3 regions of the Mesorhizobium sp. M8A.F.Ca.ET.181.01.1.1 genome follow, and region 1 is predicted to be linked to each of the others. Evidence: riboswitches for the same ligand, from Rfam matches in the RefSeq annotation. Region 1 holds a riboswitch; each other region holds the start of a gene.
The links. A riboswitch is a leader RNA that binds a small molecule or an ion and turns the genes downstream of it on or off. The one in region 1 is predicted to bind thiamine pyrophosphate.
Positions count from the first base shown of each region.

Region 2: it holds a riboswitch for thiamine pyrophosphate, as region 1 does, so the genes downstream of both, thiB (thiamine ABC transporter substrate binding subunit) here and thiC (phosphomethylpyrimidine synthase ThiC) in region 1, are expected to answer to the same signal.
Region 3: it holds a riboswitch for thiamine pyrophosphate, as region 1 does, so the genes downstream of both, EN824_RS02620 (YkoF family thiamine/hydroxymethylpyrimidine-binding protein) here and thiC (phosphomethylpyrimidine synthase ThiC) in region 1, are expected to answer to the same signal.

Region 1 is NZ_SRTV01000007.1:99,505-110,079, forward strand. Features, by position in the region: partial or broken gene EN824_RS36145 (SMC-Scp complex subunit ScpB) at 402-924, opposite strand; gene EN824_RS36695 (hypothetical protein) at 1,823-2,284, shown strand; gene EN824_RS23640 (hypothetical protein) at 2,947-3,174, shown strand; TPP riboswitch at 3,296-3,412, shown strand; gene thiC (phosphomethylpyrimidine synthase ThiC) at 3,516-5,351, shown strand; gene thiO (glycine oxidase ThiO) at 5,348-6,349, shown strand; gene thiS (sulfur carrier protein ThiS) at 6,318-6,515, shown strand; gene EN824_RS23660 (thiazole synthase) at 6,517-7,290, shown strand; gene EN824_RS23665 (thiamine phosphate synthase) at 7,287-7,892, shown strand; gene EN824_RS23670 (hydroxymethylpyrimidine/phosphomethylpyrimidine kinase) at 7,883-8,698, shown strand; gene EN824_RS23680 (DUF982 domain-containing protein) at 9,326-9,550, shown strand; gene EN824_RS23685 (Hsp20/alpha crystallin family protein) at 10,082-10,575, shown strand, end outside.
Region 2 is NZ_SRTV01000005.1:371,667-382,241, reverse strand. Features, by position in the region: gene EN824_RS20345 (amino acid ABC transporter permease) at 1-602, opposite strand, end outside; gene EN824_RS20340 (amino acid ABC transporter substrate-binding protein) at 740-1,513, opposite strand; gene EN824_RS20335 (RNA polymerase factor sigma-32) at 1,826-2,689, shown strand; gene EN824_RS20330 (M48 family metalloprotease) at 2,705-4,174, opposite strand; gene thiQ (thiamine ABC transporter ATP-binding protein) at 4,407-5,183, opposite strand; gene thiP (thiamine/thiamine pyrophosphate ABC transporter permease) at 5,176-6,795, opposite strand; gene thiB (thiamine ABC transporter substrate binding subunit) at 7,020-8,018, opposite strand; TPP riboswitch at 8,062-8,176, opposite strand; gene EN824_RS20305 (thiamine diphosphokinase) at 8,263-8,907, shown strand; gene EN824_RS20300 (ABC-F family ATP-binding cassette domain-containing protein) at 8,909-10,575, shown strand, end outside.
Region 3 is NZ_SRTV01000001.1:518,882-529,456, forward strand. Features, by position in the region: gene EN824_RS02590 (glycosyltransferase family 39 protein) at 1-345, shown strand, start outside; gene msrA (peptide-methionine (S)-S-oxide reductase MsrA) at 522-1,040, shown strand; gene EN824_RS02605 (formyltransferase family protein) at 1,373-2,032, shown strand; gene EN824_RS02610 (hypothetical protein) at 2,064-2,423, shown strand; gene EN824_RS02615 (hypothetical protein) at 2,483-2,746, opposite strand; TPP riboswitch at 2,737-2,850, shown strand; gene EN824_RS02620 (YkoF family thiamine/hydroxymethylpyrimidine-binding protein) at 2,841-3,449, shown strand; gene EN824_RS02625 (ABC transporter permease) at 3,489-4,307, shown strand; gene EN824_RS02630 (ABC transporter ATP-binding protein) at 4,304-5,071, shown strand; gene EN824_RS02635 (ABC transporter substrate-binding protein) at 5,064-6,080, shown strand; gene EN824_RS02640 (isoprenylcysteine carboxylmethyltransferase family protein) at 6,119-6,964, shown strand; gene EN824_RS02645 (hypothetical protein) at 7,083-7,421, shown strand; gene EN824_RS02650 (DUF3309 family protein) at 7,653-7,817, shown strand; partial or broken gene EN824_RS35820 (ABC transporter permease) at 8,087-8,223, shown strand; gene EN824_RS02660 (hypothetical protein) at 8,223-8,765, shown strand; partial or broken gene EN824_RS02665 (TOBE domain-containing protein) at 8,656-8,901, shown strand; gene EN824_RS02675 (aconitase X) at 9,139-10,389, shown strand; gene EN824_RS02680 (DUF126 domain-containing protein) at 10,386-10,575, shown strand, end outside.

The DNA of each region.
Region 1 (10,575 bases):
GCAGACTCGGCGCAGTATAATTGCGCTAACTATCGAATTTGCAGTTGGCGACAAACGACACACGAGTTCGTCGCGGACTTTTAACTCTGCGAAGGCGCGTCTTCGAGCGCTTTGAAACCCTACACCCATCTGCAGGCCATCTGTATCAAGCTTTGGACCAAAACCGTTTCCATCGCTCACGAGCGTTCTCTCTGGGGGTCTCAAGTGGGGCTTGCCCATGGCCACGAATTTTTGGGCGACAGCGGTGCAGAGGCCGCATACCGCTGCCTGCTTGACGTCGCTGACCGTGTCCATGTCCGAAATTTGCCTACAAATTTCGGACGCCCTTGGGCGCGCTAGATTCGCTATGGAAAGCTGGAAGCACTCGCAAGCCCGGTGGCCACAGCGTCTGCAGCGCCAAGCTATTCCTCCGTATCCAAACCCGCATCCTCATGGCCACTAGCCAACTCTGGCATAATTTCACCAGCAAGCAGCTCATCTCTGCTCAGCAGCCCGGCATCCTCGAGCGCCTCGCAGTCCGGGAGATCGCGAAGCGTGTCGAGGCCGAACTCGAGCAGGACGCTTTTGTCGTCACATAGGTGTAGGGAGCGCCGGGCGTCGGACTGCGCGGGTTCGACGCGATCAGGCCGGTGCCGCAGATGGCCGATCAGGTCGCGACTGATTACTTCCCGAAAACCGACGACAATTCGGCGCGGGTAATCGGCTGGAAGTGCCGATGCACATCAGCATCAGCACGTCCGACCACGTCAGGTCCACGGCACGCCCGCTGCTTCCGCAGGCGCGGATGGCATCGGCATAGGCCGGCCGTGTCAGGTGCTTCCAGCCGCCGGCGACAGCGACGAGGTCATAGGGCCGTCCGCGCAGCTCTCGGATGTCGTCGATGAGAAGGTCACGGGCGAGCTCGCGGGAGAGACTGCACCGCAAGCGCGTCCCGCGCGCGCGAACTGCTCGATCAACTGATCTCAGACGACGACGAATCTCGTCCAGATTCCAAAAGCGGTGGCCGCAGCGGCGCTTTGCGGGCTCGCGTTACCACAGATCGCAGAACTGTGATCTCGCCTTGTGCCCGAGACCGCAATCTGGGCTCGCGACGAAGCATATCGCTTGCGATCATCAAAGGACGCGTCGACGCCGTCGGTTGCCTTTTCCACCGCCGCCTCACACATCGTGTTGGGGCTGAAGAGCTACCTGCAAATCCTCGCAACGGGCGCGGCCGCATCCTTGATTTTACAAATTGACACGTCTTGGTTTTTAGAAAATGCCACGTGCGATGATGGCGCCAAAAAAAAATGTCACGCGAGATGATCATGCCTGAGGTAAATGGTCCGCCAAAGTTGGGAAAGGTATACCGGTTGAATGGTGGATAGGTACGCCGGATAAAAAGGGCTTCGGGTTCCGGAAGACGAACTAATCGACGGATAGGCGCTGCTCGTGAGGGAAACTGCATGCGCATTACGGTTATGACCATCCAGGGATGTCGGATATGATCTTGAATAGTGACATTGCAGGCCAAAGAGCGGCCGAGAAGCTAGCAGAGGGCCTGAAATCGCAGGGCAAGCAGCAATACGAAGAAAGGTCGAGGGAACGCGAACGAGATGTGTCTCGTTAGGTCGCACGTTGCACCAGGGGTGCGTCGGAAGGCACTCCGCCGTGTCCTGAAGAGGTAGCCTGCACTTGAGAATAGCCACGGTGGTACCTTATTTTCGGCTGTGAAGCACACGAGACCCGCGACGTGAGACCCAGTTGCTCAATACCCAGTTGCTGGGTGAGCGTGCATGACTGCCAACGGAAGGTCTTGCACGCACCCTCGCGATCTTGAGCAATGGTCGCCATGACTTTCTTCTTGCAGGCTTTTGAGTGGCCCAGCCTGCAATCACCAGACCCCACCGACTCTAAAGAGCGTGGCAGACGGGATAGTCGAGGTTGCCCGGCACAATTACGCTCAAGGCTTGCGCCGCCCAGAGGACACGCTGAAAAGGCAGCATGGGCGCGCAAGCACGCCATTCACGAGAGGTTCGACATGAAGACTATGCAAGAAAAAGACATTCCGGCATTCGTGCAAGCAGTTGTGGAGGCCGGCTGCAACATTTGCGCGATTGGCAACTTGGGATATGTCTTTGGCGATGCTGATTTGACGCCGGCGCAACGGAGGTCCGTCGAGCCACAGCTGCGCAGGATTGCTGAGATCTACGGCGAACGCGATCATCTCATGGACGAGATAGCTGTATATCTGCGGTCGATCGGACGCCATGTCGAGGTTGAGCCGAAGACAGGTGTTTCCTGATGGCCGCGATCGATCGCGTTCCGTAGTCGCCATTTCTATTGGGTAACGAGCAGCCGTCTTCCAACCTCTGAAACAAAAAAGAGGTGACCCCCAAAGGCCGCTCTCGAGACCGCAAGTCTGAGCCGCTAACGCATTGCGATAACCAGGCTGTCCGAACTGGGCGTCGATGCCTTCCTCGACCAGGTCGCGGTAGGCGGCGATCTCATCTACCGCATGCATAGCCAAGCCAGAGAAGTTTTCGGCAGCGGAATTCTCGGTCGCTTCCCCTTTTATGACTAGAGGGTGCGGCCGATCCGGCCGCGACGATCTCGCAGGGATTGCCATATACGGCAACACGAACACCGGCGGATCAATACTCGGATAATGGCGGCCGGCTATGTAGCGATCGATCGCGCACCAACATATCAATGCAATAGCTTAGTTGCTTTCAAAGGCGGGTCTCTACGAACTGCAAGCAAGCTAAACGATTGCGTCAACTCTTCCTCGCAGAGCGAAAACTCCGCGCCCACGCGATTTCTCTGCTGGAACAGCGGCACATCCTCAGCGCCAGGACACGGCCGCCGCCGTCGGGTTTTACGAAGCCGGTGATTGCATAAGTTGCCCGCAAGATATCATTGGTATCGGGAACGCCGCCGATGCCGCATCCTGAATAGAGCGGCCGCTTGCACCTGCCAGCCCGACGACCAGATCATATCTGCAACTCCATCTACCTGGACGTGGTGCAAATCACCTCGCTGAAGCCGCAAATCGTCGCCTTCGACCAGGATAACCACATCCGTGACCGCCTGAGCTACTCGGTCGATCTCGACGCACATGGCCGATACAGTTTTTCCATCCTTCACGAAGCGAATGAGACTTTGGCCATTCCAGCCCTGGTCTACGGGGCGTGACTTGTCCCCGATGCATGCGCGAGCTCTCCGCTCGGCCGGCCGCCGGACGTCGCCACCGGCCGAAGGCGCCCGAAGGCGCCCGAAGGCGCTTGACAAAGCAGCACCGGCCCATTCAACTTGAGGCATTCACCAGGGGAGTCCCGGTAAGGGGCTGAGATACTGCTGGCTTTCGCGGCGCAGTGACCCGTTGAACCTGATCCAGTTCATACTGGCGTAGGGACGGTGCAAGCGCTTTGCGGGAGTTTACGCCCGAGGTCCTGCTGCAGCAGGTCTACAGAAGCGTCTTTTCATCCTTCCGGCACAGAACTGGGTCTCCAATGCATGAGCAAAGGAGCCTCACGATGAATGCCCTCACCCCCGCCGTGTCGACGGGACCACTGCCCGCCTCGCGGAAAATCCACAAGCCCGGCGTCCTCTACCCGCAGATCAGGGTGCCGATGCGCGAGATTTCCGTCCATCCGACGGCCGGCGAACCGCCCGTCACCGTCTACGATCCGTCCGGCCCCTACACCGATCCATCAGTCCAAACCAGCATCGAAAAAGGCCTTGCCCGGCTTCGCCACGAATGGGTCACGGCGCGTTGCGATGTCGAAGCCTATGACGGCCGCCACGTCCGGCCGGAAGACAATGGATTCGCCACCGGCGAGCGCCTGACACCGGAATTTCCGATACGCAATCGGCCGCTCAAGGCCAAGCAGGGCAAGGCGGTGACCCAACTTGCCTATGCGCGCGCCGGCATCATCACGCCAGAAATGGAGTTCGTAGCCATCCGCGAGAATCTCGGCCGCGAGGTGATGCGCGGCAAGCTGCAACGCGACGGCGAAGCCTTCGGCGCGGCGATCCCAGATTTCGTCACACCCGAATTCGTGCGCGACGAGGTGGCGCGCGGACGCGCAATCATTCCCGCCAACATCAATCATCCCGAGAGCGAACCGATGATCATCGGGCGAAATTTCCTGGTGAAGATCAACGCCAACATCGGTAACTCGGCTGTCACATCGTCGATGGCCGAAGAGGTCGAAAAGATGGTGTGGGCGATCCGCTGGGGCGCCGATACGGTGATGGACCTGTCGACCGGCCGCAACATCCACAACATCCGCGACTGGATCGTGCGCAATGCACCGGTGCCGATCGGCACGGTGCCGCTCTATCAGGCGCTCGAAAAGGTCGGCGGCATCGCCGAGGACCTCAACTGGGAGGTCTATCGCGACACGCTGATCGAGCAGGCCGAGCAAGGCGTCGACTATTTCACCATCCACGCCGGCGTGCGGCTGCACTACATACCGCTGACCGTCGACCGGGTCACGGGCATCGTCTCGCGCGGCGGCTCGATCATGGCCAAATGGTGCCTGCACCATCACCGGGAGAGCTTCCTCTACGAGCATTTCGAGGAGATCTGCGACATCGCCAGAGCCTATGACGTTTCCTTCTCGCTCGGCGACGGCCTTCGTCCCGGTTCAATCGCCGATGCGAACGACGCGGCGCAATTCGCCGAACTGGAAACACTTGGAGAACTCACCAAGATTGCCTGGGCAAAGGACTGCCAGGTGATGATCGAAGGCCCGGGCCATGTCCCCATGCACAAGATCAGGCAGAACATGGACAAGCAGCTCGCAGTGTGCGGTGAGGCGCCGTTCTACACGTTGGGGCCGCTGACGACCGACATCGCGCCGGGCTATGACCACATCACCTCAGGGATAGGTGCCGCCATGATAGGCTGGTTCGGCACCGCAATGCTTTGCTACGTCACGCCGAAAGAGCATCTCGGCCTTCCCGACCGCAACGACGTCAAGATTGGGGTGATCACTTACAAGATAGCCGCCCATGCAGCCGATCTGGCGAAGGGCCATCCGGCAGCGAAAACCAGGGATGATGCCCTTTCGCGCGCGCGCTTCGAGTTCCGCTGGGAGGACCAGTTCAACCTGTCGCTCGACCCCGAAACCGCACGGTCCTTCCACGACCAGACCTTGCCCAAGGAGGCGCACAAGCTGGCACATTTCTGTTCGATGTGCGGGCCGAAATTCTGCTCCATGCGCATTTCCCACGACATCCGTGCCGAGGCTCAGAAGGAAGGCATGGCGGCAATGGCGGCAAAATACCGGGAGGGCGGCGATCTCTACATGCCGGCGGACGAGACTGGCGTACCGGTCGTGCCGGAGGCTCCCAAACCATCATGAGGGTGCTCGTCAAAGGGGCCGGCGTTGCCGGCCTCACCGTCGCTTTCGAACTCGCCGCCCGCGGCGCGACGGTCACAGTCGCCGAGATGCGGCATGGCCTTGGCGGCAACGCGTCGTGGTTCGCCGGCGGCATGCTGGCGCCATGGTGCGAGCGCGAAAGCGCGGAGCAGCCGGTGCTGGATCTCGGACGCGACGCTGCCGACTGGTGGGATGCGGTGCTGTCGGGTCAGGTGACACGGGCCGGGACATTGGTCGTGGCCGCGCCGCGTGATGCCGGTGAGCTTGACCGGTTCGCCAGTCGCACGTCAGGGCATAGGCGCGTCGATGAAAACGAAATTGCGCTCCTGGAACCCGACCTCGCCGGCCGCTTCCGGCGTGGATTGCTCTTCCCCAACGAGGCTCACCTCGACCCACGCCAGGCGATGGCGGCACTTCATGACAACCTTGCGACCATGGGTGTCAAATTCCACTTCGGCTGCGACGCCCGGCCTGTTTCGGGTTTCGCCCGTCAGATAGACTGCATGGGAATGGCAGCGGCCGATGACAGGCTGCGCGGTGTTCGCGGCGAAATGCTGATCCTTCGCACGCCTGATGTCTCGCTGTCGCGGCCGGTCCGTTTGCTTCATCCACGCTTTCCGCTTTATGCCGTGCCGCGCACCGATCACCGTTTCATGATCGGAGCGACGATGATTGAAAGCCAGAGCGCCGGACCGGTGACGGCGCGTTCCATGATGGAGCTGCTGGGCGCCGCCCATGCCCTCCATCCGGCCTTTGGTGAGGCCGAGATCGTTGAAACCGGTGTGGGTGTCCGTCCGGCATTTCCCGACAATTTGCCACGCGTCGAAACAGACGGTGAGATCATCGCGATCAACGGTCTTTATCGTCACGGTTTTCTCCTCGCCCCCGCCATGGCGCGCCAGGCTGCCGGCCTGGTTTTCAGTCAAGACAGAACCAAGGAGCATGCTCATGAAACTGATGGTCAACGGCGAGGCGCGTGAGATTGCCGCCACCACGCTGGCCGAGTTGCTTGCCGCGCTCGACTATGAGGGCGATTGGCTCGCCACCGCCGTCAACGGCGACCTCGTGCACAAAGCCAACCGCACGGAGTTCCAGTTGAGCGACGGCGACCGGATCGAAATCCTCTCGCCCATGCAGGGCGGCTAGCATGTTGGAGCTTTATGGAACCGAGCTTTCGTCGCGCCTGCTTCTCGGCACCGCTCAATATCCTTCGCCGGCCATCCTTGCCGATGCAGTCAAGGCGTCGGGCACGTCGGTGGTGACCGTCTCGTTGCGGCGTGAGATGGCGGGCGGTAGAGCCGGCGAACAATTCTGGTCGTTGATCCGCTCGCTGGGCGCCAGAATCCTGCCCAATACCGCCGGCTGCCTCTCCGTCAAGGAAGCCGTCACCACCGCGAAAATGGCGCGCGAGGTCTTCGGCACCAACTGGATCAAGCTCGAAGTGATCGGCAATCACGACACGCTACAGCCGGATGTGTTCGGTCTGGTTGAAGCCGCCCGCATCCTGTGCGAGGACGGCTTTGCGGTATTCCCCTATACCACCGACGATCTCGTTGTCGCCGAGCGGCTGCTGGAAACGGGCTGCAAGGTCCTGATGCCGTGGTGCGCACCGATCGGTTCCGCCTTGGGACCGGTCAACATGACGGCGCTGCGCTCGATGCGCGGATATTTCCCTGGCGTCCCGCTGATTGTGGATGCGGGGCTCGGACGGCCGTCGCACGCGGCCACCGTCATGGAACTCGGCTTTGACGCCGTGCTCCTGAACACAGCGGTCGCCAAGGCGGCATATCCGGTCGGCATGGCGCGTGCTTTCGGTAAGGCGGTCGACGCCGGTCGTGAGGCGTTCAGTTCGGGAATGCTCGAACCGCGCGACGTCGCCGTGCCATCGACACCGATGGTCGGCAGGGCCGTTTTTTCATGAAGCTCGATCCCTTTTATCTGATCGTCGACAGCGCTGCCTGGATCGAACGGCTGGTCCCACTCGGAGTCCGGCTTCTGCAACTGCGCATCAAGACCGTGGATGAGGCTGGGTTGCGCGCGGAGATCCGCACCGCGAAGGCCTTGTGTGCTCGATACCAGTGCCAACTCATCGTCAACGACCACTGGCGCCTGGCAATCGAGGAAGGCTGCGACTTCATACATCTCGGCCAGGAGGATTTGCAGACCGCTGACCTCTTGGCGATACGGGCAGCCGGCGTAAGGCTCGGACTGAGCACACATGATCATCAGGAGCTGGAAACGGCGATGGCCGCCGAGCCTGACTACATAGCGCTTGGACCCATCTATCCGACCATCCTGAAGAAGATGAAATGGGCGCCGCAAGGGGTCGAACGGATCAGCGAATGGAAGCGCCAGGTCGCGCCGTTTCAATTGGTCGCCATTGGTGGCCTCAACCCTGAGCGGCTCGACGGTGTCTTTGCGGCTGGCGCGGACAGCGCGGCGGTGGTGACCGACATCACGCTCAACGACGACCCCGAGGCGCGCACGCGAGAATGGATCGAAAAGACGGACCAATGGCGCTGAGGCGAGAACCACATGTGCTTGTCGTCGGTGGATCGGACTCCAGTGGCGGTGCTGGAATTGCACGCGATATCGAGACGATCTCTGCCATTGGCGTGCGCACCTGTCTCGCCGTCACAGCGCTAACGGTGCAAACGCATGACGCCGTGATCGAAATCTATTATTCGCCACCTAGCCTGGTGGCCAATCAGATGTGCGCCGCGCTGCAGGCCAACGACGTGGCCACAATCAAGATCGGCATGCTGGCGACTGCCAAGATCATTGTTGCCGTTGCCGCAGTGCTGCGCAAATTTCCGCATGTCCCCGCAGTACTCGACCCTGTGCTGGCCTCCACCTCAGGCCGCGCACTTCTGCAAGCAGGCGCTATCGCTGCCATGAAGCGCGATCTTATGCCGCTTTGCTGCATTGTCACGCCCAACCTCCCTGAACTGGCGCTCCTTAGTGGCTCCGAACTGGCAGTGGATGAGGACGGAGCGCTCCAACAAGGAAAAAGACTGCTGGCCGCCGGCCCTCAAGCCCTGCTGATCAAGGGTGGGCATGCGTCGGGAACCCGGTCGACCGATATTCTGTTACGCTCCGGGCACGAACCCATCCGCTTCGATGCACCGCGCCTTGCCACATCGATGCGCGGGACAGGTTGCATGCTGGCCAGCGCGATTGCGGCGCATCTGGCGAAGCCGAAGCCGCTCGAAGACAGCGTGCGCGAAGGCAAGCTGTTTGTCTTGGAGAGGCTTCAGAAATGCCGGCTGAATAACCACAGCGTTCTGCGTCCAGCCAAGCAGACCCATTTTCCAGAATTTTTCCCGTAGCGAGACTAGAGAAGGGGCTACTGCTTCTCTATGCCATCCTCACAACGCGTTGAGTTTCTCACTGCCAATTATGCGACTTTCGAGGTGCAAATAGCGAATATCGAGTTCTTAGTGACAGAAACGACCGGAATTGGTTGCGTGGATCACCAGGTCGCTACCGATTGGGTCAGCGACTCAATAGAACGTCACATCTCTGTCCACACTCGAGCTTATTTGCCGCAAACGCGTCGAGCCCCGCGTCAATCGGTCTTATAATAGTATCCGGGGCAGCTCCAAAGCTGTGGCATCGGCTACCCGCCGGCCGTGGCGCTTGCTGTTCGAGCGTCGGACGCCGCCTGCCATTGAACATCTGATGGGCTATTGGGTGGCGGCGACACACTCATCCAGGTGCAACTGGCTTTTTCAACTCGGGAACCAGCAGAAGCCTTCGCTGCGTCGCAACATTTGGATTATGTCGTACAGCCCGATCTTCCAGAGAAAACAAGACCTAACGTTCGAAACCTGTCACGCAACCAACCACCGAATGAAAGATCCAGCGTGCGATCGCAGGGAGGTAAGAATAACCGGTCTGGCTTTCCTATCGCCGGTCCAGGTTAAGACCAACGACGTCGTCACGACATCAACACAGTGCGCGAAGCGCTCGTATTCCTGAATCAGTGGCCAAAAGCGCGTCGGGGACCGGTATTCAGTTGCGCGGTGAGAAGCAGCAACGCAGCGATCGCCGGACAGATGACACCCGAGCAGGCGCGGCAAGCATTGTGGGATTTGCCAGGATTGCCGGCGTGCTGGCCAAATCTGATTTCGTCGTTGGTGGCGACTGATTTAAAGCTGCAGGAAGATCACCGCCGGTAACGCGTTGGCCCGCTGCTCGCCAAGACGGAAAGAACGCCGCCTTGTGAGTTCCAATAATGGGCGATGCGGGAATTGCACATGTCTGTGCCCATCTGTCCGGCCGAAATGCAAATGGCGTCACTGGCGAAGGTCAGCGAACGCGGCACGCAGGGCTGGATTCTTTTGACTTGCGGCAAGCCGACATAGGTGCTGGCTTGATGTCTCGGTCACTGCGACGTGTCATGCCGATTCATTCGTCAGCTACCATGACGATGCGGCGCGTCGCCTGCGATCAGTTGATCGAACCGCGGTGCAATTCGGGACGCTTCGTCGATCCCGACAGTTGCGCAAAGGGAAGCCAAATCAGCGACTAGAGGCAACGTGGCTACGGATTCGAAGGGACCCCGCTGTTGCCGAAGAGGTGACTGGTGGAATGTCAAAGATCACCTCGTGAAAGGCCATTTGGGGCCACCTAATGATAAAGCCGGATGCCGCTATCGGGTCCTGGCACGGGAATGACGGTCCGGCCCTACGGTGGATCGAGTTCGGTTCATGTCGCTTCGCAAGGAGGATGTGTTCCGGCGTCTGCCCGAACCCCTCTTTCTCGCATTCTGCGAGGTTGCGCGATCGGGCCGCTCGGTCTCTGTGCTGATCGCCCCTCCTGTTGCCATCGATCGATTCCGCTTCCGGTGCGCACGCACGTGTCGCGCGTGGCAATCATGCAAGGTCGTGAATCATAGGAGGATGTACATGCTTTTGTCGGATTTCGGCCGCATCGGGTTCGATCCGTTTGTGGAAATGCGGCGCATGCAACAGGAAGTAAACCAGCGTTTGGCCGGGCTGACCGCCAGCGCCGCTCAGGAGTTTCCGCCGATCAATCTTTGGACTGGCGAGGACAGCGTGGCGGTGGCCGCGGAACTGCCGGGGATATCACCTGACGAAATCGGCCTCACGGTGCGCGAGAACATTCTGACATTGAAGGGAACGCGCGAGCCTCGAACGGAGGACGAGAAATCCGTCTGGCACCGCCGTGAGCGCGCCTATGG
Region 2 (10,575 bases), on a different contig from region 1:
CTCATCGCCAGATAGAGGATCGCAGCCTCGACATAGAGGATGAGCGGCTCATAGGTGGTGGCAACGATACGCTGCGCTGCCTGGAACATCTCCGGCACGGTGATGGCGGCGGCCAGCGACGTGTCCTTGACCAGCGAGATGAAAGTGTTGGAGAGCGGCGGCACCGCCACCCGGCCGGCTTGCGGCAGGATGGTGCGCCGCATCGCCTGGCTCCAGGTCATGCCGATCGAGTAGCCGGCCTCCCACTGGCCTTTCGGCACCGAGCCTATCGCCGCGCGGATGATTTCCGACGTGTAGGCGCCGATGTTGAGGGTGAAGCCGATCAGCGCCGCGGTAAAGGCATCGAGCAGGATGCCGACCGAAGGCAGGCCGTAGAAGATCAGGAACAGCTGCACCAGCAGCGGCGTGCCGCGGAAGATCCAGACATAGAAGCGCACGAGCGCCACCAGCGGCTTCGGGCCGAACAGCCGGCCGAGCGCCGCGCCCAACCCCACCGTCAGGCCGAGCACGAAGGACAGCAGCGTCAGCGGCACGGTGAAGATCAACGCTGCCCACAGCAGCGAGGGCAGCGACTCCAGCATCAGTTGCAGCCAGTGCGGCACGAAAAATCCTCCGGAATGGACAAGCGGCGTCATCGAAGCGCGAATGCGTCAGCCATATCACGACAAAAGCGGCGAGCCGTCAAAAACGGCTCGCCGCTGGATGGGCCGCGGGGCGACGACCGGCCCCGCTTTATGAATTACTTCGACACGTCCTGGCCGAAATAGGTGTCGGCGATCTTCTGATAAGTACCGTCGGCCTTGATGTCGGCCAGCGCCTTGTTGATGGCCGCGACCAGCTCCGGATCGCCCTTGCGCACGATGACGCCGGAATAATCGGCATTCTCTTCCTGGGCGGCGATCTTCACATTGGCGTCGGGCTTGTGCTTCTTGAAGTCGAGGAACGACAGGCTGTCATTGATGGTGGCGTCGGCGCGGCCGGTCAAAAGCAGCTGGATCGACTGGTCGAAGCCGTCGGTGCCGACCAGTTCGGCGCCATTCGACTCGGCCAGCTTGCCGAAATTGGAGGTCAGCGACTGCGCCGACTTCTTGCCCTTGAGATCGGCGAAGGTCTTGATGTCGGTGTTGTCGCCGCGCACGATTAGCACCGCCTTGGAGGCGATGTAGGGATCGGAGAAATCGTACTTGGCCTTGCGGGCATCGGTGATGCCGACTTCGTTGATGACGGCGTCGTAGCGCTTGACATCGAGGCCGGCGATCAGGCCGTCCCACTTGCCCTCGAGGAACTGCGCCTTGACGCCAAGCTTGTCGGCGATCGCCTTGGCGATTTCGACGTCGAAGCCGACCAGCGCTCCGGATGCATCATGATAGGTAAAAGGCGCGTAAGTGCCTTCCGTACCGACCTTGATGACGCCGGCCTGCTTGATCTGGTCGAGATTGGCGCCGGCATGGCCCGATGCGACCGCCAGGGCCTGCAGCGTTCCGGCGATGATGAGTGACTTGAGCCATTTCATTTTTCTGTGATCCCGTCCTTGGCCTGATGTCAGGCATGTTGTGAGGGCTGGAAAATGACAGATGCGGGTCGAAAAAATAAGGAATGAAATTTCAAAGAGGGCCAATTCCAGAAATCGAATACTCTAAAAGGAATTTCTCTGCAGCATTCAGAGTTCCGGGCAGCCGTGCCGAAATTGCCCGGATCTCATCGCTCGCCTGCCCGCGCCAGCGGAACCTTTCCCGCGCACGGCAGTTTTGGCTGTTCTAGGGCATGACGCCGTCATTTCAAGCCGGTGCCTGTCATCCGCATCGCCTGAGCCAGGGAGCGCCTTATGATGGAAGACACGGCAGGTCGGGTCATGGTCCGCGCGGCAATGAGGGCGCCCTACCTCGAGCGCGACGAGGAGCATCGGCTTGCATTGCTCTGGAAAGAAGACAACGACCAGAACGCATTGCACAGCATCACCGTGGCCCATATGCGGCTGGTCATTTCCATGGCCTCGAAATTCCGTCACTACGGCCTGCCGCTTGGCGACCTGATCCAGGAAGGTCATGTCGGCCTGCTCGAGGCCGCGGCCCGCTTCGAGCCTGAGCGCGAGGTACGGTTTTCGACCTACGCGACGTGGTGGATTCGCGCTTCGATGCAGGATTACATCCTGCGCAACTGGTCGATCGTGCGCGGCGGCACCAGTTCGGCGCAAAAGGCCCTGTTCTTCAATCTCAGGCGCCTGCGTGCGCGCCTCGCGAACGGCGCCGAACCGCTCTCCAACACAACCCTCTACCGCGAGGTGTCGGTTGCGCTTGGTGTCTCCGAGGCCGATGTGGCGTTGATGGATTCACGCCTCTCGGCACCGGACTCCTCGCTCAACGTGCCGCTTGCCGATGATGCGGGTGCGACCGAGCGGATGGATTTCCTGGTCTCGGACGATCCCCTGCCCGACGAGATTGTCGGCGACAAGATCGACGTCGCGCGCCGCTCGCTTTGGCTGAGGGAGGCGCTTCAAGCTCTCAACGCCCGCGAACTCCGCATCATCGAGGAACGCCGGCTGACCGACGAGGGCGCCACGCTCGAGGCACTCGGCGAGACGCTCGGCATTTCCAAGGAACGCGTCCGCCAGATCGAGGCCCGCGCGATGGAAAAGCTCAAGGTCGCGCTGGTGAAGCAGAATCCCGAATTCATGGCGACCGCCGCCTGATTCGCGCAATGGGCGCTACTTGTCGGTGACGATCTTGACCTTGTCGCCGGCCGAAACCGCGGCCCCCGGCGACAACGCGTTGAGCACGCGGAACAGGTCGAGCTTGCGGTCGACGCCCACCATCTGCGCGGCAAGCGAGCCCATGGTCTGTCCCGGCTGTACCGTAAGCACACGGATATGCAGTGGCTTCAGGGCCGCCTTTTCGGCGGGACTGAGAATGCGGAAGGAGCCGCTGACCGAGCGCGCCACCGTTTCCAGCGAGGTGCTGGCCGAGGGCGCCGCGGTCAGCAATCGGTAAACCTGGCCGCCGGCGCGGATCACCGCGATATCGAACTGCCAGCCTTCGGCGCCGGCATGCGCGGTCGCCGCCTCATTGCCGTTGATGGTTTCCTGCTTGACAGTGCTGTCGTCGAGGCCAGCCACCCAGCCGCTTCTGATATAGTCGGTCAAGGCGCGGTTCTTGTCGATCGAAACGCCGTCGAAGCGGATTGCTATGTCGCCAGGACCGGTCGCCGTCACCGCTGCCGCCGAATTGTCGATGATGAAACCGTCCGGCACCGTGAACGACACGCCGAGGCCCGGATGCAGGAAGGTCTCGCCGCGCACATAGCCTTCTTCCGGCGTGTCGCCGTAGAGTAGGCCGTCTATGCCGGCGAGGAAGGAATCACGGTCGCGCGTGCCGAAGCCTGGCGCGCCGAACTGGCGGGCGTGGCGCTGTGCCAGATCGATGCGCTGCGGCGTGTTGGGGTGCGTCGCAAGGAAGTCGAGGCTGGCGTCCGTGGCGCCGCTGATCGAGCGGAAATCGGTGTAGGCCGACATCGACTGCAGGAAGCGGCCGGCGGCATAGGGATCGTAGCCGGCTTCGCCGATCGACTTGATGCCGATGGCGTCCGCCTCCAGTTCCTGGTTGCGCGAGAACTGCGCCAGCCTGAGCTTGCCGCGGATCAGTGCTGCCTTGGCGGTCGGGCTGTCGCCGAGCACATCCGAGACGACCTTGGTCGCCAGGCCCTCCTCGGCCTCCAACTGCTGGCGCTGCAGGCCATGATTGGCGGTGACGTGTCCCATTTCATGCGCGATGACAGCGGCGAGCTCGGACGAATCATTGGCCAGCGCCAGGAGGCCGCGCGTTATGTAGAGATAGCCGCCCGGCAGTGCGAAGGCGTTGACGTTGGGCGAATTGAGGATGGTGATGCGATAGGTCTGGGTCGGGTTGGCCGATACCACGGTCAAATTGCCGACCACCTTGGCGACCATGCGCTCGAGCTTGGGATCGGAATATTCGCCACCATAGGTCGCCAGGATGCGCGGATGCTGCGCCTTGGCGAGTTCGGCAAGCTTGTTGTTGGCGGCGACATTGTCCACCGTGATCGGCTTGTCGGATGGCTGGAAGCCGGATTCCTGGACCTCCGGAGGCGTGAACATCTGGCAGCTCGCCAGCGCCACGGCAAAGCCAGCCAGCGCCAAGAAGCGCGCCAGCGGGTTCATTCGTAGCCTGTCAACGCCGATCGCCAGAATGGCTTCCTTTCAGGTCCTTGCGCATGATCATGCAATGCGCAAAACAAACTGCTACAGCGTCCGTCACGCGCCCCTCGGGCCGGGCAGCAGATGCTGTAGGCAAATCACGGCCAGTGCCGGACCGGTATCGAGCGGACCTAGCCACACTACTCCAGTCATGGCAAGCAAGCGCCACATCGCCTCGGGCCGGTTTGAGCGTAAATTATGTCCGCTTCCGGGCAATATCTCGTGATAAGGCATCCCCGGCACCCGCACCGATATAGCGCCGGAACGCCTCCGGACCAGCCCCGGCAAAGAAATCGTCCGCCGTGCCTGTGGCGGCGACGGCGCCATTGTCCAGAAACACCACCTTCTGGCCGATGCGGCGGGCATCCTGCGGCTGGTGCGTGACGAACAGCACCGTCATGCCACGCTCGGCATGAAGGCCAGCAACCAGGTCGAGCATGTCGTCGCGCAAGGCGGGCCCAAGCGAGGCGAAGGGTTCGTCGAGCAGCAGCACCGGGCGGTCACGCACCAGCACGCGAGCCAGGGCGACGCGCTGGCGCTCACCGCCCGAAAGTTCGCGCGGCAGCCGCTTCTCCTTGCCGGCAAGACCGGTGCGCGCAAGGGCGCCCGCGATATCGGCGTGGTCGGTATCGGTCAGCCGCAACGATGGCGAACGGCCGAGCCCGACATTCTGCTCGACGGAAAGATGCGCGAAAAGATTGTTCTCCTGAAACACCATCGACACCGGACGCACGGCCGGCGGCTCACCACTGACATCGCCCCCGCCGATCAGCACGCGGCCGGATCTCGGCATCTCGAATCCGGCCACCAGATTGAGCAGCGTCGACTTTCCCGAACCGCTTGGCCCCATGATGGCAGTGATTTGCGTCGCGGTGAACTCGACATCGAAAGCGAACAATGCCTCGCCATAACTGAACGAGACCTTGTCCAGCCGCACCGGAACCCCTTTGGCGTTAGCCGCACCGTCAGACATCGCGGGCCATCCCCTTTCCCAGCCGGTCCGCTGCCAGCACCAGTACCAGGCAGACAAGGCCCAGCAACAACGCCAGGCCGGCGGCGTCCTGGGTGCGGTAGCTGCCCATGCGCGCCAGGAGAAGGTAGGGCAAGGTCTGTACGGAATCACTGCCGAACAGGGCGATGACGCCGAGATCGCCAAGCGACAGCGCCATGGCGAACGCGAAGGCGGTGGCGAGCGGCCGCCGCAGCGACGGCCAGTCGACCAGCTTCAGCCTTGCCCAGCCGGAAATGCCGAGCTGTGCGCAGAGCCGTTCGTGGCGCTCGCTTGCCGCATCATAGGCGGGGCGGATGGCGCGCAGCGCGAAAGGCATCGCCATGACAGCGTTGACGGTGACGACCATGAGCGGGGCGATGGCAAAGACGTCGCCGACGTGGCGCAACAGAAGGAACCAACCGGCGCCGACGACGATCGGCGGCACGACCAGCACAAAGCCGGCGCCGGTATCGGTGGCGTGTTCGAGCAGTGTCATTGGGCCGGAGCGGCGGTTCGATGCCAGCGCCCGCCGCGCCATTGTCAATGCCAACGAGAGCATCACCGAAAGCAGCGCCGAAAGGAAGCCGAGCACGGCGCTGGTGAGTGTCGCCTGCCGGACAGCGGTCTCGCCGGCCAGCCGGTCGAGATCGGCGCTCAATCCGGCGATCACGGTCGCCGCCATCGGTCCCGCGACGACCAGCAGCGCCAATCCGATGAGCAAGGCATTCAGTGTGGCTTCGGTGCCGTTGACGGAGAGATAGCGGCGCGGCGCGACCGGCAGGTTGGTGTCGCCGACGACATTGGCGCCGAGCCGCGTCAGCGCCAGCACCACGATGAAGGTCAAGGCGATCTGCAGCAATGTCAGCGCGACAGCCCTCGCGGGATCGAAATCGAAGCGCAAGGCCTGATAGATGCCGACTTCGAGCGTCGTCGCGGCCGGCCCGCCGCCAAGCGTCAGCACGATGGTGAAGGATGTGATGCAGAGCATGAAGACGAGCCCGGCGACGCCGGGCATGGCGGCGCGCAGTGTTGGCCATTCGATCAACCGGAACGCCGGCCGCGCCGCCATGCCGAGCTGGCTCGCCAGCCGCCACTGGTCGGAGGGGATGGTCTGCAGCGCCTCGAGGAACAGGCGGGTGGCCAGCGGCAGGTTGAAGAAGACATGGGCGACGAGAATGCCGGAGAGGCCGTAGATGCCCGGCCAGCCCTGGCCGCCAACCCAGTTGAACAGGCCGGCGAAATAGCCGGCACGGCCATAAAGCGCCAGAATGCCGAGCGCCGCGACGATCGCCGGCAGCGCCAACGGCACGGCGAAGAGCTGCAGAATGAAGGCGCGGCCGAAGAACCGTGGATGCCGCGACAGCGCCCGCGCCACGAACAGGGCCGGCCCGACGGAGAGCAGCGTTGACAGGGCCGCCTGCCAGAGTGTGAAGCGCACGACGCGCAACAGATAAGGGTCGAAGGCCACCCAGGCGCCGGAGAGATCGTGTGCGCCTTCGACAAGCAGCCCGGCAAACGCGCCGCCGATCAAGAGCGCGATCGCCGCCAGCGCTACGCTGCCGGCGGTAATGCGGGGATCAGACGCGGGTTGCACGAAAGGCCTTTAACGTGCGTCGCGTTCCTTCGCGCCCCCCTCTGTCCTGCCGGACATCTCCCCCACGAGGGGGGAGATTAGCAGCTCCGGCGCCCAGCTCATTCCTGCAATGTTGGCGATTGGCGAAATCGCCGATGACAGCCAATCTCCCCCCAAGCGGGGGAGATGTCCGGCAGGACAGAGGGGGGCGCCGTAAAGCATTCATCTTCGGATCATACAGCCAACTACTTGCTCATCACCGCCAGCCATTCATCCACCCAGGTCTTGCGGTTGGCCGCGACCTCCTCCGGACTGAACAGCAGGGTCTTGGTCGGCTTGACCAGTTTGTCGAAGGCCGGGTTGAGCGGCTTGTCGGTCTTGCCGGCCGGGAACATCCAGTTGGTCTCGGGGATGGCGTCCTGGAATTTCGGTCCGGTCATGAAGGCCATGAATTTTTCCGCCAGCGGGTTCTTGGCTCCGGTCGTGGTGATGCCGGCGACCTCGATCTGCAGATACTCGCCCTCTTCGAAAGACGCCGCCTGGTAACGCTCGGTGTTCTCGGCGACCATGTGGTAGGCCGGGGAGGTGGTGTAGGAAAGCACCATCGGCGCCTCGCCCTTGGTGAACAGGCCATAGGCCTCGCTCCAGCCCGGCGTCACGGTCAGCACCTTGGTCTTGAGCTTGGCCCAGGCCTCCGGCGCCTTATCGCCATAGACCGACTTCACCCAGAGCAGCAGGCCGAGACCGGGCGTCGAGGTGCGCGGGTCCTGGATGACGATCTTGTCGTCGGCGCTGCCCTCGACCAGCTCCTTCAAGCTTTTCGGCGGCGACTTCAGCTTTTGCGTATCGTAGACGACGGCGAAATAGCCGTAGTCGAAGGGAACAAAAGTATCGTCGCTCCAGCCGCCCGGCACGTTGACATCGCTCACCGCGCCATGCGGCGCGAACAGGCCGGAGGCCTTGGCATCGGCGGTGAGATTGGTGTCGAGGCCGAGCACGATGTCGGCCTTGGTCGAAGCGCCTTCCAGCTTGACGCGGTTGAGCAGCGCCACGCCGTCGGCGACCGAGACGAACTCGACATCGCAGCCGCATTCGGCCTCGAATTCCTTCTTCACCACGGGGCCTGGACCCCAGTCGGCGGTGAAGCTCTCATAGGTGTAGACCGTGAGCTTGTCCTTGGCCAAGGCCGGCCCGGACAGCGTCACCGCCGTGGCTGCGATGAGAGAATATAAAAACGTGCGCATCGGCGCCTCCTTCGTTTGCGTTGAAAGGAATTGAGGCGTCGGACTGTCCGAAACGTCTAATCCCTCCGCCGGTACAAACCGGATCAGGTTCAGCGGGTTGGCGAGACTGCCTCTCAGCCGGCCCGCGAAATTCGCGTCCGGCACCCCGTTAGAGCGTTTCGACACATAGGCCCGGCGGGTGGGACACGCAAGTGGGAGTTTGCCGCCTTCCGTTTCCCGTGCCGGGCTGGTAAGGCGACGGGATATGAGCACATTCACCATCCTGCTTGGCGGCGATCTCCTCCGCACGCCCCGGCTCGACCGCCAGGTCGAAGGCTCGCGCGTGATCGCCGCCGACGCCGGCATCGGTCATGCGCGGATGCTGGGCCTCGTGCCGGAATTGTGGGTCGGTGATTTCGATTCGGTTCCGGCCGATCTGCCCGCCCATCTCGCCGCCGTGCCCCAGCAAACCTTCCCGACGGAAAAGGACAAGACCGACGGCGAACTGGCAATCGCGGCCGCACTGGAGCGTGGAGCGACCCGCCTTGTGCTGGCGGGCGCCTTCGGCGGCAAGCGCGCCGATCACGCCTTTCTGCATCTGGCGCTTGGCCTGCGGCTGGCCGAGGCCGGAACGGATGTGCTTTTGACCAGCGGCGCCCAGGAGGGTGTCCCCTTGCTCAACGGCAGGGCCAGCTTCGATTATGCCGACGGCACGCTATTTTCTATTCTCGGCTTTTCCGAACTCTCCGGCCTGACCGTCACCGGCGCCAAATGGCCGCTCGACAAGGTCGAGGTGGCTTTCGGATCGTCGCTGACCATTTCCAACGAGGTCAAGGGCCGCCTCGACATCGCGCTCGGCCACGGCCGCGCGCTGCTGCTTGCCCATCCCTATCCATTGCCCGAAAGCTGACATGGCCCCGCCCCTTCTCAATCTCGACGGGATAAGACTGACTTTTGGCGGCACGCCGCTGCTCGATGGCGCCACCCTGACCGCGTCGGCCGGCGACAAGATCGCGCTGGTCGGCCGCAACGGGTCCGGCAAGTCGACGCTGCTCAAGATCGCCGCCGGCCTGATCGAACCGCAGGACGGCGAGGTGTTCCGCCAGCCTTCGGCAACGGTGCGTTACCTGCCCCAGATGCCCGACATGGACGGCTTTGCCAATGTGCGGGCCTATGTCGAGGCCGGACTCGGCCCGGCCGACGATCCCTACCGCGCCAGCTATCTGATGGAGCATCTCGGCCTGTCAGGCGAGGAGCGGCCGGCAGACCTGTCCGGCGGCGAGGCCAGGCGCGCCGCCCTTGCCCGCGTCATGGCGCCGGAGCCCGACATCCTGCTTCTTGATGAGCCGACTAACCATCTTGATCTGTCGGTGATCGAATGGCTGGAAGAGGAACTCGTCCGGACTTCCTCGGCGCTCATCGTGATCTCGCACGACCGCCGCTTCCTCGAGCGTGTGTCGCGTGCCACCGTCTGGCTCGACCGTGGCCAGACCCGCCGGTTGGACAAGGGCTTTGGCCATTTCGAGGAATGGCGCGACCTCGTGCTGGAGGAGGAAGAGCGCGAGCAGCACAAGCTCGGCCGCCAGATCGTGCGCGAGGAGCACTGGCTGCGCTACGGCGTGACGGCACGGCGCAAGCGCAACATGCGACGTCTCGGCGAACTGCAGACCATGCGCCAGCGCTTTCGCGGCCATCGCGGCGCCGAGGGCACCGCGACAATGGTGGCCAGCGACGCGGCCGAATCCGGCAAGCTGGTGATCGAGGCGAAAAACATAGAGAAGAGCTTTGGCGACCTCACCGTCGTCAAGGGGTTCTCGACCCGCATCCAGCGCGGTGACCGCGTCGGCCTCGTCGGACCGAACGGCGCCGGCAAGACGACGCTTCTGAAGATGCTGACCGGCGAATTGGCGCCGGACGCTGGTTCGATACGGCTCGGCACGAATCTGGAGATCGCCACGCTCGACCAGAAGCGCGAGGCGGTCGACCCGCAGGAGACGCTGGCGCAATATCTCACCGACGGGCGCGGCGAGAACCTGGTCATCAATGGCGAGCAGCGCCATGTCGTCTCCTACATGAAGGATTTTCTGTTCAAGCCGGAGCAGGCGCGCACGCCGGTGCGCGAGCTGTCCGGCGGCGAGCGGGCGCGGCTGATCCTGGCGCGCGTGCTGGCGCGCCCGGCGAACCTGCTGGTACTTGATGAGCCGACCAACGATCTCGACATGGAGACGCTGGAACTGCTGCAGGAACTGGTCGCCGGGTTCGCCGGCACCGTCATCCTGGTCAGCCACGATCGCGATTTCCTCGACCGCACCGTCACCAGCGTCATCGCGCCGGACGGTGGTGGCCGCTGGATTGAATATGCCGGCGGCTATTCCGACATGCTGGCGCAGCGCGGCGGCACCCGGCTCGACGACCGCAAGGCGCGCGCCAAGGCCGACGCCGGCGACGCGCCGACCACCAAGGCAGAACCTGCCGTAGCAAAAGGGCCGGCCAAAAAACTGTCGTTCAAGCAGAAGTTCGCGCTGGACTCCTTGCCCAAGAAGATCGAGGCCGTGACAGCGTCGATCTCGCGGCTGGA
Region 3 (10,575 bases), on a different contig from region 1:
GCGGTGCCGGGCCGGCTCGACATCGTCGGTGGCGACACCAATCTTGCCATGCTGGCGGGCCTCAACGCCTATGACAAGCCGTCGATCTTCACCGATCTCGATATGCGGTTCGCACCCTGGATCACGAGGCAGCGGTTGCGCGACCATGGCATGCTGATGGTTTGGCCGGGTCGTCAAGTGCCGTCGCGGCTGCGGGCATGGTTGGACAACATTCCGGTCAAGACCGTTCTTTTCAACTGGTCGCGCGAGGCACCGCCTGTGGCGATCAGTTTTGCGGCCATTCCACCTGGTATCCGATATCTGCCGGTCGCCGCCAGTAGCCGGACACGGCATCCGCGCAACTGAGGTGCCCCCAGTTCCTTAGGGGGCGAATTTCACCGGTATAGCCGAATGGCCGCTCGTCCGACTGGACGAAGCAGGCGACAATGCCCATTTATGGGACTATCCAAATTTGTTGTCGCGCAATTCCCCGGGGAACGCCGCTACAGGTTTCCCGGAATTGCCTTTTGAGGAGACGTTACATGGCGACTTCGAGCGAACGTGCAGTGCTTGCCGGCGGCTGTTTCTGGGGCATGCAGGATCTGATCCGGCGCATGCCGGGCGTCCTCGCCACGCGTGTCGGCTACAGCGGCGGCGACGTGCCGAATGCCACCTATCGCAATCATGGCACGCATGCCGAAGCCATCGAGATCAGCTTCGATCCGGCGAAAATCAGCTTCCGCCAGCTTCTGGAATTCTTCTTCCAGATCCACGATCCGACGACGCGCAACCGCCAGGGCAACGATGTCGGCATGAGCTATCGCTCGGCAATCTACTACACTAGTGAGGAGCAGAAGCGTGTGGCGGAGGACACCATCGCCGATGTCGATGCCTCTGGCCTGTGGCCCGGCAAGGTTGTCACCGAGCTCGCTCCAGCCGGAGTGTTCTGGGAGGCCGAGCCCGAGCACCAGGATTATCTGGAGAAGTATCCGAACGGCTACACCTGCCATTTCGTCAGGCCAGGTTGGAAACTGCCGGTTCGTGAAAAGGCCGTTTCATAAGGCTCGCGGATCAGTCTTTGCGGCAGTGGGTTTAAGCGCCCGCCGATTGCCGCGAGGCCATATCAATAGCGGCTGTCAGCCCCGCCCGGCGGTTGACAGTCCGCGGCACTGCTGACCAACTGCGCGGGTTGATTGATTTCAGGGGGAGCATGAGGAAACTCTACGAAAAACCTGTGTTGGTGAAGCGGGAAAGGCTCTCAAGTGTCGCCGCGGCAGGACCGCTTTCTCCCAAACCAGGCTGACGGCTCGGCCGGCCTTTTGGTCCTGACCGGACGGGTCCGTGACGGTGCTCGGATTGCCGGGCGATGTCTTGCCCCGCCGGATTTGAAAAGATGATTTCTTTCGAGCCTGTGGCCGGCGCCCGGCAGCTCAATGCAGTTTTCATCCTGGATGTTTCTGCTTACACCGGGCCTCTGCTTTCCGGCTGGATCGAGGCGGGAAACCGTATTGGCGCGATCATCGTGCCTGGCTTTCAGCGCCCATCCAGAGGCTTCAGCATTGGCAATTTTCGACGCCGGCTGAGGCGCCAGCTTCTGCTCAGGCGCTATCTCGGCAACACGCCGGTAAAGTTGATCGAATTCGGCCGGCCTTACGACTGGGATGAGCTTGGCCGGCAATTGCCTGACATCGCCGCGGATGTACTGATCTGCTACGCTTTCCCGACCTTGATCCCACAACAACTGCTCGGCCTCTTTCCCAAGGGCGGGCTTAATTTTCATCCGGCGCTGCTGCCCAACTACCGGGGGCCGCACCCTCTCCATCGCCTGGTCGCGGACGGCCAGCATGCCGTCCATGGCGGCGTGACATTGCACAAGATGTCCGCCAATTTCGATGACGGCGACATCCTCGGACAGGTGCCGTTCTGCGAAGCACTGGGCAACGCGGCGGGATGTGGCCGACAGCGTGGCGACCGCGATGCGCGCGTTGGTGCGCGAGGTGGCGCCAGCCTATTGCAAGGATTTGGTGTCCGGGACGCGGCAGCCAACCGGTGATTTCGTCTGGGCGCGACTTGAGCGGAACCACATGGCGATTTCATCCGACATGTCGATCGAGCACGTTGCCCGATTGTGGCACGTCCTGGGCGGCAATCCCGGTATCTATCTGGACGTTGCCGGCCGCGAAGTTCGGTTGGCCTTTCAGATCGCGCGACTGGGTCCGCCAACTGGAAAAGGTCCGGTCAGGCGATGGGGGAGGGTGGAGTTCGATCTTGCCAATGGCCGAGTTCGATACCTCACCTATGGCCGCCTGCTCAAACGGCTGATGAAAATGCACACCGCATTCGCACGGCCAAAAGCCGGAAAACCGTGCCCCGAAATAAGAGTGTTTGGCAAAGTGGCCAGCGAATCGGTGCCAGAGGTACCGCCAGCCGGTCGTGGCGTATAGTGAGACCAACGAGCATGGAAAGCGCGGAACTTGCGTCCGCGCTTTCCCTGCTGCGAAAACTACTTACCGCAGTTCTTGTCGGCCACGGTCGGCGCGGTCGCCCTGCCATTGGCATCCGTCTGCGCGCTGGTCGGGCAATTCTGGTCCGCGTTGGAATTCATGTCGCCCGGCGTGATGGTCGGGCTGTTGGTTGCACCCGGATCGAGCCAAATTCCCGGGCGCCGGCACCCGGTTGTGCCTGCGCTGGCGCAATGCTTTGGCGCAGCTTGCTGAAAAAACAGCTTCCCCAACCGATCGAATGGTGCTTTAACGCCGCCATCCACAGGGGTGCTCCGTACGGTCGGGGCTGAGACGGGGGCGGCAAGCCCACAGACCCTAGAAGCTGATCTGGGTAATACCAGCGGAGCGAGGCGGGCGATGTTTTCAGGCGCACAGGTTTCCCTATATCCCATGGCCGACGATTTTGTCGGCGTCATCCTGGGCGCGCTTGGCGCGCTCGATTCGTATCGCGACAAGCTCAGGATCGAGACCGACGACATCTCGACCTTGCTGGTCGGGCCCCCCGAGGTGCTATTCCCGGCGCTGCGCGACCTTTTCGTGGCTGCGTCTGGCAGCGGTAAGCATTGCGTGCTGTCGGCGACCATTTCGCGTGGTTGCCCAGGTGAGCCGGACGATCCGATCTGCCGCTCCGACACGTTTGGCGGACCTGCCGGGCCACTCGGCCCGCGCAAGCAAGCCGCCATTTCCGCCGTCCGCGGCGCGCCCGCCACTGGGCAGCCAGCGGCGGCGCAGTTCTCGCTCTATGTGATGGGCACGGACGACCATATGGACGAGATCTATGGCTGCATCGATTTCCTGAAGCAGTCTGGCGTCTATGATCGCTCCAAGAATTTCTGCACCAAGCTGCGCGGCGATGCCGGCGCGATCTTCTCGGCGCTCGACGAAGCCTTCTGCCGCTTCGGACCAGGCGCCGGCCACGTAACCCTCGACGTCACGGTTTCGGCCAACAGTCCCACTGCCGTTTGAACCGTTCGCGCCGACGCGCGCCGTCAAGGTCATCCTCTCGTGGCTTCATCGTCGTTCAACCCGCGTCAACTCGCGGGCTTCCTCGCCCAGGCGGCACCGGCCGTGATATCGATCGGCCTGGTGCTCGTGGCGTGGGAACTCTACGCAAACCATTCCGGCATCAAGCCGACGGTTCTGCCGGCACCCTCGCGCGTCTTCGAACAGGCGATGCTCAATCGTGACGCGCTGCTCGACAACGCCATTCCCACCATCCGCGCCACGCTGATCGGTTTTGCCTGCTCGCTCAGCGCCGCCTTCGCGCTGTCGATGCTGGTCGACTTCTTCCAGCCTTTGCGGCGCGCGCTGTTTCCTGTCTTCATAGTCAGCCAGACCTTGCCGCTGGTCGCCATCGCGCCATTGGTGGTGCTGTGGTTCGGTTTCGGGCTGACGCCCAAGATCATGCTGGTGGCACTGGTCACCTTCTTCCCGATGCTGGTGGCCCTGGTGCAGGGCTACGAGGCTACCGAGGTCGAGATCGGGCAGATGCTGCGCGCCATGGGAGCAGGGCGCTGGCGGGTCTTCATCCTGGCACGGTTGCCTTCGGCGCTGCCTTATTTCTTCGCTGGCCTCAGGATCTCCATCACCTATGCCGTCGTCGGCGCCATCTTCGCCGAATATGCGGGCGCGGCCAAAGGGCTGGGCATCTACATGCTCAACGCCAAAAACAATTTCCGTCCCGACCTGGTGCTCGCCGCCGTCGGCGTCAGCGCCGCCCTTACCCTCGTCCTGTTCGGGCTGACGGTGGTGCTGCAACGACTTGCCATGCCTTGGGAAAGAGCCGCTGGCAGGCAAGCCGCCCGAAAAGGCCCGCAAGCATGAGCCGGCTCGAATTGCGGCATATGCGCAAGGCCTTTGGCGGGCTCGAAGTGCTCGCCGACATTTCGCTGCGCGTGGATGCCGGCGAATTCGTCTCGATCCTTGGGCCTTCGGGTGCCGGCAAGTCGACGCTGTTCCAGCTTCTGACCGGCGCCGAGCATGGCGAGGGTGAGATGTTTTTCGACGGCGCGCCGCTCGACGATCATGGCAGGCATTTCGCCTTCATGCCGCAGCGGGACGCGCTGATGCCGTGGCGGCGCATCCTCGATAACACGACGCTCGGGCTCGAGGTGCAGGGCCTCGGCCGCAAGGCGGCGCGGACGCGTGTCGCGCCGCTGTTTGCCGAGTTTGGGCTTGCCGGCTTCGAGCGGCATTTTCCGGCGCAGCTTTCAGGCGGCATGCGGCAGCGCGCGGCGCTGCTGCGTACTGTCGTGCAGGAACGCGACATGTTGCTGCTCGACGAGCCGTTCGGCGCGCTCGATGCACTGACGCGCGCGGCCATGCAGCGCTGGCTCGAACAGATGTGGCGGCACCATCGATGGACGGCGTTGCTGATCACCCATGACGTGCGCGAAGCCGTGTTCCTGTCAGACCGCATCTATGTGCTGTCGGCCCGGCCTGCCCGTGTCGTGCGCGAGATCCAGGTGCCACTGCCGCGCCCGCGCGATCCGACCAGCGCCGCCACACGGCAGGCCGGGGCACTCGAGGCCGAGATCCTCGACATTCTGCTCAACCTCCAGCCAACCAAAGGACATGACCATGACTGATTTGACGCGCAGGCAGGCTCTGCTGCTCACCCTTGCCGCTAGCGTACCGCTGGCCACCGGATCGAGCCGCTCCTTCGCGGCAACGCAAAAAGTCACTGTCGCGCTGGACTGGACGGTCAACACCAACCACATCGGGCTGTTCGTCGCGCGCGAAAAGGGTTTTTATCGCGAGGCCGGTCTGGAGGTCGATATCGTGCCTTACAGCGACACCGGCGCCGGCACGCTTGTCGCCAACCGCGTCGCCGATTTCGGCATCAACGGCACCATCAGCCTGTTCACCCAGAAGACCGCCGGCGCCGACTTGAAGGCCGTCTATGCCGTCGTGCAGTCCGAAACTGGTCGGCTGGTGTTCAATGCGGCGCGCAGCGAGATCAAGAGCCCGAAGGATCTGGATGGCCTGACCTATGGCGGTTTCGGCAGCGCCTGGGAAAACGCACTGATCTCGACCATCATCCGGCATGATGGCGGCAAGGGCGATTTCGAGACGGTGACGCTCGGCACTTCCGCCTATGAGGCGCTCGCCAACGGTTCGGTCGACTTCACCCTCGAAGTGTCGACCTGGGAGGGCGTCGAAGCCGAGCTCAAGGGCGTCAAGCAACGCAGCTTCGTCTATGCCGACTATGGCGTTCCCGACGAGCACACGACGCTCATCTCTTCGAGCGAAGCGTTTCTCCAGTCAAATCCCCAACTGGCGTCGTCCTTCATCCAGGCAACGCGGCGCGGCTATCAGTTCGCGGTGGATCATCCAGAGGAAGCCGCGACGCTGCTGATCGCCGCCAACAAGGATGCCCTCACCAATCCGGCGTTGATCCAGACTTCGCTGAAGGCACTGATCGACGGGCACTATCTGCGCGGGCAAGACGGCACCATCGGCATCATGGATCCCGCCAAGATGGAAGCGATCGGCTCCCACCTCCTCGCCGCGGGTATCCTGCATGATGCCGATGGCAAGGTTGTCGCGCAACGTCCGGATTTCGTGGGATATTTCAGCAATGGGTACCTCAGATAGGTGCCGACGCTGAGACTGCGAAAAGGTCGTATCGTCCGATGCTGGAGGCGAGGATGTCGCTAGGTCGCAGCCCGACAAAACCGCGGCTACGGCCTTCACCTTCGACCCGGTTTGATGCCGATCTGATCTTCTCGGTTAACGGCACGGCAATGGTTACGTGCAAAAGTCGCCCCCGAGGGATCATCGGGATGCTTGCCTTGCTCATGTCAAAAAGTGAAGCGCTTTCGCGTGCGCCAGACAAAAGGCTTTTGTCGGCGGCGCGCAAGCACGAGATCATGCTCGACTTGCGCGAAGGCTTCTTTCGCGCCTGTGCGCTGCTGTGCGCGGGGCTGTTCGTCTATCGCGGCGTCTATCAGCTTCTCGAGGATCCGACCCGGCTCAACACCGCGCTGGTGGCGATTTCCGAGATACTCACCTTCACCTGGCTGCTTCTGTCGCGGCGTCCGGTCACGCGTGACTGGAATCTGCTTACCGTCATCGTTTCGGTGACAGCCAGTTTTGGCGTTGCGTTGATCAGTCTCAAGCCAGGCATTGCGCTGATTCCTCTCTACGTCGCCGCGCCGTTACAGATCATCGCATTGTTGTTCGTTATCTGGGGCAAGATCTCGCTGGGGCGCTCTTTTGCGATCCTGCCGGCCAATCGCGGTGTGATGACGGGCGGTGCCTATCGGCTGGTGCGGCATCCGATCTATGCCGGCTACCTCGCCGGCCATGTGCTCTACCTCCTGTCGGCCTTTTCCTTCCACAATCTCGCTGTCTATGCGGTCATCACCTACATGCAGCTGTATCGAATCCTGCGCGAGGAGGCCTTGCTGGCCGCCGGGCCGGAGTATCGCGCTTACATGGAACATGTACACTATCGGCTGTTCTACCGGTTATTCTGAAGGCCAGGCTGTGAGGGTTGGCCAACAGGCTCCTCAGCGTCCAGTGGTCGGAGCTGCTCCCTAGGCGAGGGCGCTGTAGCTCGGCGCTTCGGTCGGCGGCAGCAACGGCGCGAATGCCGTGGCCGGCGCCAATATCGGAGATTCGGGCGGCATCAACGCCGGGCTCGGTGCCAATGCTGGTGGAACAGGCGGTATCAACGCGGGGCTTGGCGCCAATGTTGGCGGTACTAGTGGTGTCGGCGTCGGCGTGGGCATCGGCAACGTAACCAATCCCAGCAACCCGTCGAACGTGGGCATATCGCCCAACCCTAGCCAGCTCAACGTTCCGCGTGCCGTGGCCCAGGTGTCGAGCTCCCAGCTGAGGCGCATGAAGAAGCGCTGCGTCGACGTTCTCGGCAGCGAGGGGACTTATGACCGCGACCTGCGCCAGCTCTGCCTGCTGATCGCACGCCGCTGAGGTTGAAGGAGGCTGCGGAACCAGCCCTGAGGCTTTGACCGCACTCTCCTGGCCTCCGACCGGTCGGAAAGCCGCCGTCCAGGCGGGCTTTCTGCTTTGCGGGCTGGATGCTCCGTAGCCGGGATGGCCCGGGGGAACGCCAGCTCCCCTAAAACGTTCATACCTTACAACATCTGAAATAGCGCGATGTTGAAACGGCGCGAAAGCGCGCATTTAGGAGCTGGGAAAGTCATGGGTCTCGGAACAATACTTATCATCATTCTAATCCTCGCGCTGCTTGGCGGCTTCAGCGGTATCGGTGGTGGTCCGTTCTACGGAACCGGTTATTATGGTGGCGGTGGTCTCGGACTTGTGCTGATCATCATCATCATTCTTGTCGTCCTGGGCCGCATTTAGCAGTTCGATCACGGGAGCAATCGCGATCGCGTGACCGCGCTTACGTTGCCGAGCACCGGATTGTGATGCATCAGGCATTTCGCGGGGTTCAGGTATGGTGATCGCGGTCCACACCTCCCGTAAAACAAGAGGAGAGGGTCCACCCCTTCATCCTCCCCAAGGCCCGCTCCGGCTTCCCGGAGCGGGCCTTTTTTCGTCAAAGCGGTTCCTCGAAGGGCGGCTCCGGGCGAATTGCGATGAAGCGTCCCTGCGCTGGTGGTTGACAGAATTGGCTTGGCACGGTCATCGAGGACCAGTTCGTCGCCGTGTTCACTGGCCGCTCGGGGAAGCACTGTCCTTCTTCCTGCTCGCCGTCGTGCTGGTCATCCTGGCGGTGGCTTCGCCGCTGCTGCGGAGGGTGGCGTGATGGCGACGACGCGCATCCTCGAATGGCTGGGTCGCCTCTATGTCGGGCTGCTGCTCGCCTTCCTTTATTTGCCTATCATCATGGCGCTGATGTCGTTCAACGTCTCGCCCTTCTATCAGCTGCCGTTCGAATGGACGACCGAGTGGTACGCCTCGCTGTGGCAGAACGACCAGCTGATCGCGGCGACCTGGAACAGCATCGAGATCGCGGTCATCACCACGATCATTTCAACCGTGCTCGGCTCGGCGGCGTCGCTGGCGCTCTTTCGTCATGAGTTTCGTGGCAAGAAATTCCTGCAGGCGCTGCTGTTTCCGCCGATCGCCATTCCTTGGCTGATCACCGGCACGGCGATGCTGATCTTCTTCTTCGGCGTCGGGCGCGGCCTGTTCGCCATCCTGCTCGGCCATGTCGCGCTGGCCAGGGGCAGGCTGGGCCGTGCGGCCCGAGCGCATCCGCATTGCCGCCGATGCCGGGCCCGTGGATGCCGCCAATGTCAACATGCTCGAGGGGCAGGTGTCGAAGTCCATCTTCGCCGGCAATAACAGCACCTATTTCGTCGAGCGCGCCGGACAGACGCTGAAGGTCATCGTGCAAAATACCGGTGCCGACAGGCTGGCGGAGGGGCAGGATGTGGTGCTGCGATGGTCGCCGGAGAGCACGGTGTTGATTGGCGGTTAGGATGCAGTCGACGATTGGGATGGTTGGTGTTCCTTGGCGCCCCCCTCTGCCCTACCGGACATCTCCCCCACGAGGGGGGAGATTGACTGTCATCGCCGGTTTCGCAAATCTCTCACGTCGCAAAAAACGAGCGCCAAGGCTGAAGCCGCCGATCTCCCCCCTCGTGGGCGAGATGCCCGGTAGGGCAGAGGGGGGCGCTGTCCCGCCATACGGTCGGGTAGGCCTAGGAGCACATCGATGACGCTTGAACTGGATGCCCACGATCAATCCATGCTCGACGGCGAGCACGGTCCGTCCGCTGCGGCAGCCATGAAAATCCTGGCCGCTTTTTCCAAGGCGATCGGAGCAAACAGCCTGCTCGACATCACCGGCGCCCATATCGACGGTTGCCTCTATCACGGCAAGGCAGGGCTCGATTTCGTCGAACGGCTGGTCGAAGGCGGCGGCCGTGTTCAAGTGCCGACGACGCTCAATGTCGGCTCGTTCGACCTCATCCATCCCGGGATGGTGAAGATCCCGGCGGCGGAGGAAGCACCGGCGCGGCGGTTGATGAAGGCGCATCTCGAACTTGGCTGTCAGGCGACATTCACCTGCGCACCCTACCAAACGCGGTTCCGGCCCAAATTCGGCCAGCAGATCGCCTGGGGGGAATCCAATGCCATTGTCTTCGCCAATTCGGTGATCGGCGCGCGCACCAACCGCTACGGCGATTTCATCGATCTGTGCTGCGCCATGACCGGGCGCGCACCGGCCTGGGGCCTGCATCTCAGCGAAAACCGGCGCGGCCGCATCCTGTTCGAGCTGGACCTGGCGGACCTGGAACCGACTGACAGCCTGTTCGTCGGCGTCGGGCTGATCATCGGGCAGGCCAGCGGCGATCGCGTTCCGGTGATCGCGGGTCTGCCCAAGCCGCGTGACGAGGACCAGTTGAAAGCGCTTGGTGCCGCGGCGGCAACGACAGGCGCGGTGGCGCTGTTCCATGCGGTTGGCATCACGCCGGAGGCCGGAACCGCCGAGGAGGCGTTTCAAGGCATGGTGCCCGAGGAGATCGTCCGTATCAGCAGTGCCGACATCGACCATGCATTGGCCAAGCTGTCGATGGTGCCTGACGGTGCGCCGCTCCGCGCCGTGTCGCTGGGCACGCCGCATTTCTCGCATGAGGAATGGATGCGCCTGCTGCCGCTGCTGCGCGAGGCAGCACCAGGCAAGGGGATCCCGATCTACGTCAACACCGGACGCGCGACGCTGACACGATTGCAGGAGGAGGGGGCGCTCGACGGCATGGAGGCATTCGGCCTGATCCCGGTTGCCGATACCTGCACCTATGTCACCTCGATCCTCGAACGTCTCGACGGCGTGGTGATGACCAATTCCGGCAAATGGGCGCATTACGCGCCGGGCAATATCGGCGTGACCGTCGCCTTCGCCGAGATGAGGGACTGCATCCGCTCCGCCGCGGCTGGCCACGTCGTGCGGGGTGTGTCGTGACGCGCCGGATTGAAACCGGCGCGGCAGAACGGCTGGGCACTTTCCAACTGGCCGGGGCCGCCGAAGGGCAGGCCTTGGTGTTCTCGCAGCCGCTCAGCTTCTGGGGCGGCATCGACGCCGAGACCGGCGACATAACTGATCATTCGCATCCAGGCCTTGGCCAGAATGTCGCCGGCAGGATCCTCG